Regions from separate parts of the Arthrobacter sp. UYEF20 genome, predicted to be linked through region 1. Evidence: predicted binding sites of a transcription regulator. Region 1 holds the regulator's gene; the other holds the start of a gene.

Region 1 (4,532 bases):
GTGGATGCGGCAATGGCCGAACGCGCCATCCAGCAGCTTGTCTACACCGCGACGGCAGCCGGTGCCAGCGCGGGCCTGATCGATTCCGGGCAGCAGATCCAGGTGGTGGTGCTCGTGGACGGCCACACGGACTATGTCGCCTTCAATCATGTCCGCCTCGGTTCCCCTACGTCCCGCAGCTCCGGCATGGTTGCCCCGGTGTGGATCATCGACCCCCAGGAAGGCACCTCGATGGAGGAAGGCGCTGTCAAGGTCAGCGGCCGGAGCACCGTTCCGGGTGGGAAGCTCCGCTGGGAGATCCTGCGGGTCGACGGCAGCGTCAAGACGACTTACTTGAACGGGAACACCCCGGCCTCCGCGGACGCCGGCCAGTCCGGACTGTTCAGCCTTTCGGTGAAGCTGGGCCCCGGGAACTACGAGGTCAAGGTCTCCCAGCTGCAGGACGGCAACCCGTCGCAGGACCTCAACGTCGACACTCGCGGCTTCACAGTTAAATAGAGCCTGCTAAATAGGGCCTGCCGCTACCAGCGGCCCAGGATGTCGCTCGCCAGCACGGTCGCGGCGGGGCCGGCGGTGGACGAACGCAGCACGTGGTGGCCGAGCAGGGCGGTGACGGCGCCGGCGTCGCACAGCCTCCTCACTTCACGGGGGCTGATGCCGCCTTCCGGGCCCACGATCAGCAACACCTCACGGGCGGCGTCCGGCGCGTCTGGGGCCGGCCGGCTGGCCTGTGTGGCCGGCGCGTCCGGCGTCGCCTGCCAGGACTCCAGCACCTGCCGCAGGGGACGTACGGCGTCCTCGTGCAGGATGATGGCGAGACCTGCAGCGGCGACAGCCGCCTGAAGTCCGGCGCTGTCGACGGCGGAGCGGACCTCCGGAATCCAGGCGCGGCGTGCCTGCTTGGCGGCTGCCGTCACGACGGACTGCCACTTTGCATGGGCCTTCGCCGCCCGCTCCGCTTTCCAGCGCACGATCGAGCGTTCCGCCTGCCAGGGGATGACAGCGTCGATCCCCAGCTCCGTGGCGGTTTCGGCCGCCAGCTCGTCCCGGTCGCCCTTGGCGAGGGCCTGCACCAGGACCAGCCGGATGTCCGGCCGCGGTTCCGCGGTCAGTTCGGCGCACTCCACCGTCAGTTCGCCGGGCGCGACGGCCGTCACCGTTCCCGTGAGCCGCTTCCCGGCACCGTCGGCGATGTCCACCGGTTCGCCGACGCTGAGGCGTTTCACCGTGACCGCATGGCGGGCCTCGGCGCCGTCAAGGACGAAGGCGGAACCGGGGACCTGCTGGTCCAGTGTTCCCGGGGCGGTGAAGAAGACCGGATTGCTCACCGCTACAGGTTACCGAGCCGGTCCCGGAGCTTGGCGAAGACCCCGCCGCTCGCCGCGAGTTTCCCTTCGGTGAACTGTTCCCCGCGCAGCTTCGCGAGCTGGCGGAGCAGGTCCTCCTGGGCGGAGTCGAGCTTGCCCGGGGTCTCCACCTGCAGGTGGACCTTGAGGTCCCCGCGGCCGTAGCCGCGCAGATGGGTGACGCCGAGTCCGCGCAGGGTGATGACCTCGCCCGACTGGGTGCCAGCCTTGACGTCGATCTCCTGCTGCCCGTCAAAGGTATCGAGGGTGAGCTCGGTGCCGAGCGCGGCGGCGGTCATCGGGATATTCAGGCTCGCGTGCAGATCGTCGCCGTCGCGCACGTAGGTGGCGTCGTTGTTGACCCGGATCTCCACGTAGAGGTCGCCCGCGGGTCCGCCGGCGGGACCCGCCTCGCCCTGGCCGGAGAGCTGGATGCGGGTGCCGGTGGCGACGCCGGCCGGGACCTTGACGGTCAGGGTCCGGCGGCTGCGGATCCGGCCCTGGCCGGCGCACTCGTTGCAGGGATCCTTGATCACGGTGCCGAAGCCTTCGCAGCTGCCGCAGGGAGCCGTGGTCATGACCTGGCCCAGGATGGAGCGGACGGCACGCTGGACCTGGCCGCTGCCGCCGCAGATGTCACAGCGCTCCGGGCGGGTGCCCGGCCGGCAGCAGGAGCCGTCACAGGTGGGGCAGGTGACGGCGGTGTCCACCTCAAGCTTCTTGTTCACGCCGAACACCGCGTCGCGGAGCTCGATCCGGACGCTGATCAGCGCGTCCTGGCCGCGGCGGACCCGGGACGCCGGACCGGCCTGGCCGCCTGCGCCGAAGAAGGTCTCGAAGATGTCCTGGAACGCGAAGCCCTGGCCGGCGTAGCTGCCGCCGCCGAAGCCGTTGTCCGTGCCGTTCTCATTGCCGGTGGTGTCGTAGACCCGGCGTTTCTGCGGGTCGGAGAGCACCTCGTAGGCGTGCGTGACGGCCTTGAAACGGTCTGACGCGTCGTCGCCGGGGTTCACGTCCGGGTGCAGGGTCCGCGCAAGCTTGCGGTAGGCCTTCTTGATCTCTTCCCCCGTTGCTTCGCGGGAGACTCCAAGAACGTCGTAGTGGCTGCTCAAAGTTTGTATCTCTTCCTGGTTGTACTTCTGTTAGGGGCAAGAAGCCTGGCTGTTAGGGGCAAGAAGCCTGGCCAACAGCGGCGCGGCGGCCGCTGCCTGGGCGGTCAGGGCCCGAGGATCCTGGAAAGGTAGCGGGCCACCGCACGGACGGCGGCCATGGTGGTCGGATAGTCCATCCGGGTGGGACCCAGCACACCGACCTTGGCTGTGGCGTCCGGGCCGTAGCCGGTAGCCACCACCGACGCCTCCGCGAGCCCGTCGTACGGGTTCTCCCGGCCGATGCTGACAGTCACTCCGCGCGGGTCCGCTGCCATGTCGCTGAGCAGGCGCAGCATGACCACCTGCTCTTCGAGTGCTTCCAGCACGGGACCGATGCTCAGCGGGAAGTCCACGTTGGACCGGGCAAGGTTGGCTGTCCCGGCCATGACCATGCGCTCTTCGCGGCTGCTTGCGGCGAGGGCTTCGAGCCCCCTGGCCAGTGCCTGCGCTGCGCTGCGCCGCGCCGGCGGGCAGCTGACCACCACGGCCTGCAACGGCTGCGGCAGCAGGTTCAGCGGCGTCCCGGAGAGGCTGCCCAGGAACCGTGACCGCAGTTCCGCGACGGCCTCCTCCGGAAGGTCCTGGCCGACGTCGATCACCCGTTGCTCCACCTTGCCGGTGTCCGCGATCAGGACCGCCAGCACCTTCCGGGGCGCCAGCAGGACAAATTCGATATGCCGCACTTTGGCCCGGCTCAGATGCGGATACTGCACGACGGCGACCTGGTTGGTCAGCTGCGACAGGAGCCGCACCGTCCGGTCGAGGACGTCGTCGAGGTCATCGGACCCCTCCAGCAGCGCCTGGATGGCCCGGCGTTCCGCCGGGGAGAGCGGCTTGACGGCGGAGATCTGGTCCACGAACAGCCGGTAGCCCTTGTCCGTGGGAATCCTTCCGGAACTCGTGTGCGGCGCCGTGATGAGGCCTTCATCTTCCAGTGCGGCCATGTCATTGCGGATGGTGGCGCTGGACACGCCCAGATGGTGCCGTTCCACGAGGGCTTTGGAGCCGACGGGTTCCCGCGAATGGACATAGTCCTCCACGATGGCGCGCAGCACTTCGAGCTTGCGTGGTTCGCTCACGCCGCACCTCCAATCGACTGTCCCGCATCCGGTGCCGCCCGTCCGGCCGCGCCCGGGAGGCGGTCCGCACGGGGCGTGGTTAGCACTCGACATGCCTAAGTGCTAACCAGTCTAATATGAGTCGCCGCGTTGTTAGCATTGGATTCGCTCCAGGCGTCGTTTCCGGGGCCGGGGTTTTCGGGCACAGCCCGCCGTATCATTTCGAGCGCCAGGCAGTGTAAAAGAAGGCAGTGTAACAGATGTCATACCAGAACTGGGGCCCGCAGGACCTGTCCGCGCCCGCCAAGCCCCAGCTGCCCGAAGTCCCCGTGGAACGCGGAATGGTGCTCGAGGACGTGCAGTCCGGCTGGGTGGGGGCCGTCACCCGGGTGGAGAAGTCCGGCGGGATGCATGTGGTGGCCCTGGAGGACCGCCGCGGCAAGTCGCGGTCCTTCCGGCTCGGCTTCGGCTTCCTCCTGGCGGGCCAGCCGATCCGGCTGATGCCGCCGGCCCCGCGGCCTGCTGCGGCCGCTGCAGGCACCCGCACCGCCTCCGGCTCGGTCCGGGTCGAGGGCCGGCGCGCGCAGGTGGCCAAGGCCAGCCGGATCTGGGTGGAAGGCAAGCACGACGCCGAGCTGGTGGAGAAGGTCTGGGGTGACGATCTCCGGGTGGAGGGCATCGTCGTCGAGCCGCTGCACGGCATCGATGACCTCTCGGCCGCCGTCGCCGCGTTCCGGCCCGGCCCAGGACGCCGGCTCGGCGTCCTGGTAGACCACCTGGTCCCGGATTCCAAGGAGTCCAGGATCGCCGAGGCCGTGATGTCCTCCCCCGGCGCGGCCGGGAACGTGCTGATTGCCGGGCACCCGTACGTGGACGTGTGGCAGGCCATCCGTCCCGCCGTGCTGGGGATCGAGAAGTGGCCGGTCATCCCCCGGGGCGGGGACTGGAAGACCGGCATCCTGATGGCCTTCGGCTGG
Region 2 (4,532 bases), on a different contig from region 1:
CTCTTTGCTCTTCTGCTTGCCAGCTGTGTTCTTCCCAGGAGGGAGAAGCTGCTTCCGCAGCTCCTCCGGCGTCACCGAGGTGCCGCGCTTCTTGATGTCCAGCACTCCGATGCCGCGGTCCTTGACCCAGGCCTTGAGCGCCTTGACGTTGTAGGGCATCACTTCCAGGACCCGGTACGCCCGCGCGAACGGGGTGTCCTTGAGCTCCGGGGCGCAGATGTAGGCGATATGCTCGTCCACCAGATGCCCGCCCAGCTGGAGCGCGACGTCGGCCACCAGCCCGGCACGGATGACGGCGCCGTCGGGCTCGTACAGATATCCCTCGACGGGTCCCACCGGGGCAACCGGGCCGCCGTCGAACTCCTCGGCGCTGGTGAGTTCCGCGGCACCCTGCGGGCCGAGCAGGAGGGCGGCACGCCGTACCCCGGGACGCCGCACGGCGTTGAACCACAGCGCCACCTCGGTGACGTCCCCGCCGGACGAGACCCATTGCGCCTCACAAGCTGCTGGGACCGAGTCGTGCGGCATGCCGGGGCCCATCTTCACGCCGACGGCGCGCCCGGACCCGGCCAGGGACTCGGCGAAGGACAGCGGCGGGGAGAAGTCCTCCGGGTCCCAGAGCCGCTTGGTCCCCGAGGTGGAGGTGGTGCGGCGGGCGGGATCCAGCCAGACGCCGTCGATTCCCTCGAGCGGCACCGCCATGGCATCGGAGTGGACCACGGTGGCGTTCCGGAACGGGATCAGGTTCATGGTGGCGCACGCGGCGGTGGTCTCATCCATCTCCACCGCGGTGACCTGGATGTCCAGGGACGCCAGTGCCATCGAGTCGGCGCCCAGGCCGCAGCCCAGGTCCGCTACGTGCCGGATGCCGGCCTCCGCGAAGCGCTGCGCGTGCCGGGCCGCCACGGTGAGCCGGGTGGCCTGCTCCAGCCCCGCCTGGGTGAAGATCATCTGCCGGGCAAATTCGCCGAACTTGGCCTCGGCCCTGGTCCGGAGCCGGGACTGGGTGAGTACCGCCGAAACGAGTTCGGGGGAGTGGCCGGACTTCCGGAGCGAGGCGTTGAGCCGGAAAGCCTCATCCTCCTCGTACGGCCCCAGCGATGCCAGCAGCTCCCAGCCCTCGGGGTTGAGGAGCGGGGCGATCTGGTCCTGCGGTGCGTCAGCCATGGAATCAAGCCTAGTTCAGGCGCCGGTGCCCCGATGCGCCCGCTAGGCTGGAAGGCATGGAAGACAGCGGTACGGCAGGCGACGGCACGGACGAAGGTCCCCTGGAGGACGACTCCGCACAGCGGGACGCCGGCGGCCGTCCCGCCCGGCAGCGTCGTGCCGAAAACGGCGTTGCCGGACACGGCCTTGCCCGGTACGCCCGGCCGGCGCTGGTCGCGGGCTGCGTCATCGCCGTCGTCTGCGTGGCGTTGCTCGTCATCATCTTTTTCCTCGACTCCTTCAACGCGACCGTCTATTCGGTCGGCGGCAAGGACGTCAAAGACGCCACCGACGAAGCCCGGTCCATCCGTGAGAGCTACGTTGCCGCCAAGGTCGGCGGCACCATCTCCCTGGTTATCGGCCTCGCACTCGCCGCCGCGGGCGGATTCCTGCTGTACCGCCAGCGGAATGAACCGGGCCGGAATGACGAGGCGGACGACGGCGAGGAAGTGGACTTCGAGGACCTCGGGGGACAGTAATCCTGCCCCCGCCGGCGCTCACCCAGGCCGCCCCCCGGGCGTTCATCCTGGCCGCCGCCGGCGTTCACCCCGGCCGCCCCGGGCGTTCACCTGGAACGAAATTCTGGCACTCGCCTTGACCGAGTGCTAACCATGTACATAGAGTCGTCATTAGCACTCTCCCTAGGAAGGTGCTAACACCTGAAGCTTCACAGCCAGGCTGCTGCCGGCACCGCGACGACGGTTTGCACGCCTTGGCACCACAGCTTTAAAGTCCATGAATTTGCTGACGAATAGGAGAGGTCCTTGTCGGTCTCTATTAAGCCTCTTGAGGATCGTATTGTTGTCCGCCCGCTCGAAGCCGAGCAGACCACGGCCTCCGGCCTGGTTATCCCGGACTCCGCGCAGGAAAAGCCGCAGGAAGGCGAAGTTGTCGCAGTAGGCCCCGGCCGCTTCGACGACAACGGCAACCGCGTTCCGATCGACGTCACCACCGGCGACGTTGTCATCTACTCCAAGTACGGCGGAACTGAAGTCAAGACCGGCGGCACCGAGTACCTCGTGCTGTCCGCCCGCGACGTTCTGGCGATCGTCGTAAAGTAACTCTCTTGGACCCCGCGCCGCCGATCCTTCTTTGACGGGTCAGTTGCGCGGGGTTCTGTCTTGAAAGGACAAAACCATGGCAAAGCAGCTTGCGTTTAACGACGCTGCCCGCCGGTCGCTTGAAGCCGGCATCGATAAGCTCGCCAACACGGTCAAGGTGACGCTTGGCCCGCGCGGCCGCAACGTCGTGCTGGACAAGAAGTGGGGCGCCCCCACGATCACCAACGATGGCGTCACCATCGCCCGTGAAGTCGAGCTGGACGACCCGTTCGAGAACCTTGGCGCTCAGCTCGCCAAGGAGGTCGCCACCAAGACCAACGATGTTGCCGGTGACGGAACCACCACCGCCACGGTGCTGGCGCAGGCCCTCGTCAAGGAAGGCCTCCGCAACGTTGCGGCAGGCGCCGCCCCGGGCCAGATCAAGCGCGGCATCGAGGTCTCTGTCGAGGCCATCGCCGCCCGCCTGCTCGAAAACGCCCGCCCGGTCGAAGGTACGCAGGTCGCCAACGTCGCCTCCATCTCCGCCCAGAGCGACGAGGTGGGCGAGCTCCTGGCCGAGGCATTCGGCAAGGTCGGCAAGGATGGTGTGATCACCATCGAGGAATCCTCCACCACCCAGACCGAACTGGTCCTCACCGAGGGCATGCAGTTCGACAAGGGCTACCTGTCCCCGTACTTCGTCACTGACGCGGAACGCCAGGAAGCCGTCCTCGAAGACGCCCTGATCCTGATCAACCAGGGCAAGATCTCCTCCGTGCAGGATTTCCTGCCGCTGCTGGAAAAGGCGCTGCAGAGCTCCAAGCCGCTCTTCATCATTGCCGAAGACGTCGACGGCGAGGCCCTCTCCACGCTGATCGTCAACCGCATCCGCGGCACCCTGAACGTGGTTGCCGTCAAGGCTCCGGGCTTCGGTGACCGCCGCAAGGCCATGCTGCAGGACATCGCCACCCTCACGGGTGCACAGGTTGTCTCGCCGGAACTGGGCCTTAGCCTGGACACGGTGGGCCTCGAGGTGCTGGGTACCGCCCGGCGCATCACCGTCACGAAGGACAACACCACCATCGTGGACGGCGCCGGATCGGCCGAGGACGTCGCAGCCCGGGTTTCCCAGCTGCGCGCCGAGCTGACCCGCACGGATTCCGACTGGGACAAGGAAAAGCTGCAGGAACGCCTGGCCAAGCTGGCCGGCGGCATCGGCGTGATCAAGGTCGGCGCAGCCACCGAGGTCGAGCTGAAGGAAAAGAAGCACCGCATCGAAGACGCCGTGTCCTCGACCCGCGCTGCCCTCGAAGAAGGCATCGTGGCCGGCGGCGGCGCCGCCCTCATCCACGCCCTCAAGGCGCTCGACGAGGATCCGGCCGTCCAGGCTCTCGAAGGTGACGCGGCAGCAGCTGTCGGCATCGTCCGCCGGGCACTGACCCAGCCGCTGCGCTGGATCGCCCAGAACGCCGGCTTCGACGGCTACGTGGTCGTCGCCAAGGTGGCCGAATCCGCCAACAACCAGGGCTTCAACGCCAAGACCGGCGAATACGAAGACCTGATTGCGGCCGGCGTGATCGACCCCGTGAAGGTGACGCGGGCGGCCCTCCGCAACGCGGCCTCCATCGCGGCACTGGTTCTCACCACGGAAACCCTCGTGGTCGAGAAGCCTGCCGATGAAGGCCAGCACGCGGGCCACCAGCACTAGCTCCAAGTCGCTGTAGTCAAGGCCGGTCCGGCATCATCCGGGCCGGCCTTTTCTATGCCGTCCGGCCCGGAAACGAGGCTCAGCGCTGGGACCGCAGGGCCTTGCGCCGCAGACGCAGCGCGGCGTCCCGGGGGAGCCGCTTGGTGATGAGCCGGTAGAAGACCAGTACGGCCACCGCCGAAACCACGATGCCCACCAGATTCAGGAACAGCTGTAGGGCGGAGCCAGCGGCTTTCCCGTATTCACCCAGTACCAGGGCGACGGCGACGAAGCCGGCGGCCGGAACAGTCGTCACCGAAATGAACACCCCGATCAGTGCCGAGGACCTCTGGCTGATCACGGACAACATGCCTGCGGTCCCGGCCAGGACGGCGACGATCAGCGAGTAGGGCCCCGGGTGGTAGATGAAGTCGACGGCGGAGCCATGGTCCAGGGCATCGGCGGGGAAGAGTCCGAGGGGCAACGACAGCCAGGCGCCCAGGGCGGCCGCCAGCATCGCGACCGGGAAGCCGACGCCGAGAGCCAGCGCCGCGCCGCGTCCCAGCGGCCCTTGCCGGCGCACAAGGGCCACGGCCAGG

The links. Region 1 encodes HrcA, which represses chaperone genes, less so after heat shock. Its sites were predicted from a motif close to TTNGCACTCGNNNNNNNCGAGTGCNAA; they were not measured.
Region 2: groES (co-chaperone GroES) is a predicted target of HrcA. The motif match lies at 1,789-1,815, and genes of this name have one in related genera.

Annotation. Positions count from the first base shown of each region.
Region 1 covers NZ_JBEPNP010000005.1:118,111-122,642, reverse strand. The annotation lists gene ABIB26_RS07890 (GerMN domain-containing protein) at 1-498, shown strand, start outside; gene ABIB26_RS07885 (16S rRNA (uracil(1498)-N(3))-methyltransferase) at 522-1,328, opposite strand; gene dnaJ (molecular chaperone DnaJ) at 1,331-2,458, opposite strand; gene hrcA (heat-inducible transcriptional repressor HrcA) at 2,563-3,576, opposite strand; gene ABIB26_RS07870 (DUF3097 family protein) at 3,816-4,532, shown strand, end outside.
Region 2 covers NZ_JBEPNP010000004.1:248,767-253,298, forward strand. The annotation lists gene ABIB26_RS07035 (THUMP-like domain-containing protein) at 1-1,167, opposite strand, end outside; gene ABIB26_RS07040 (hypothetical protein) at 1,224-1,685, shown strand; gene groES (co-chaperone GroES) at 1,971-2,267, shown strand; gene groL (chaperonin GroEL) at 2,344-3,954, shown strand; gene ABIB26_RS07055 (DUF389 domain-containing protein) at 4,034-4,532, opposite strand, start outside.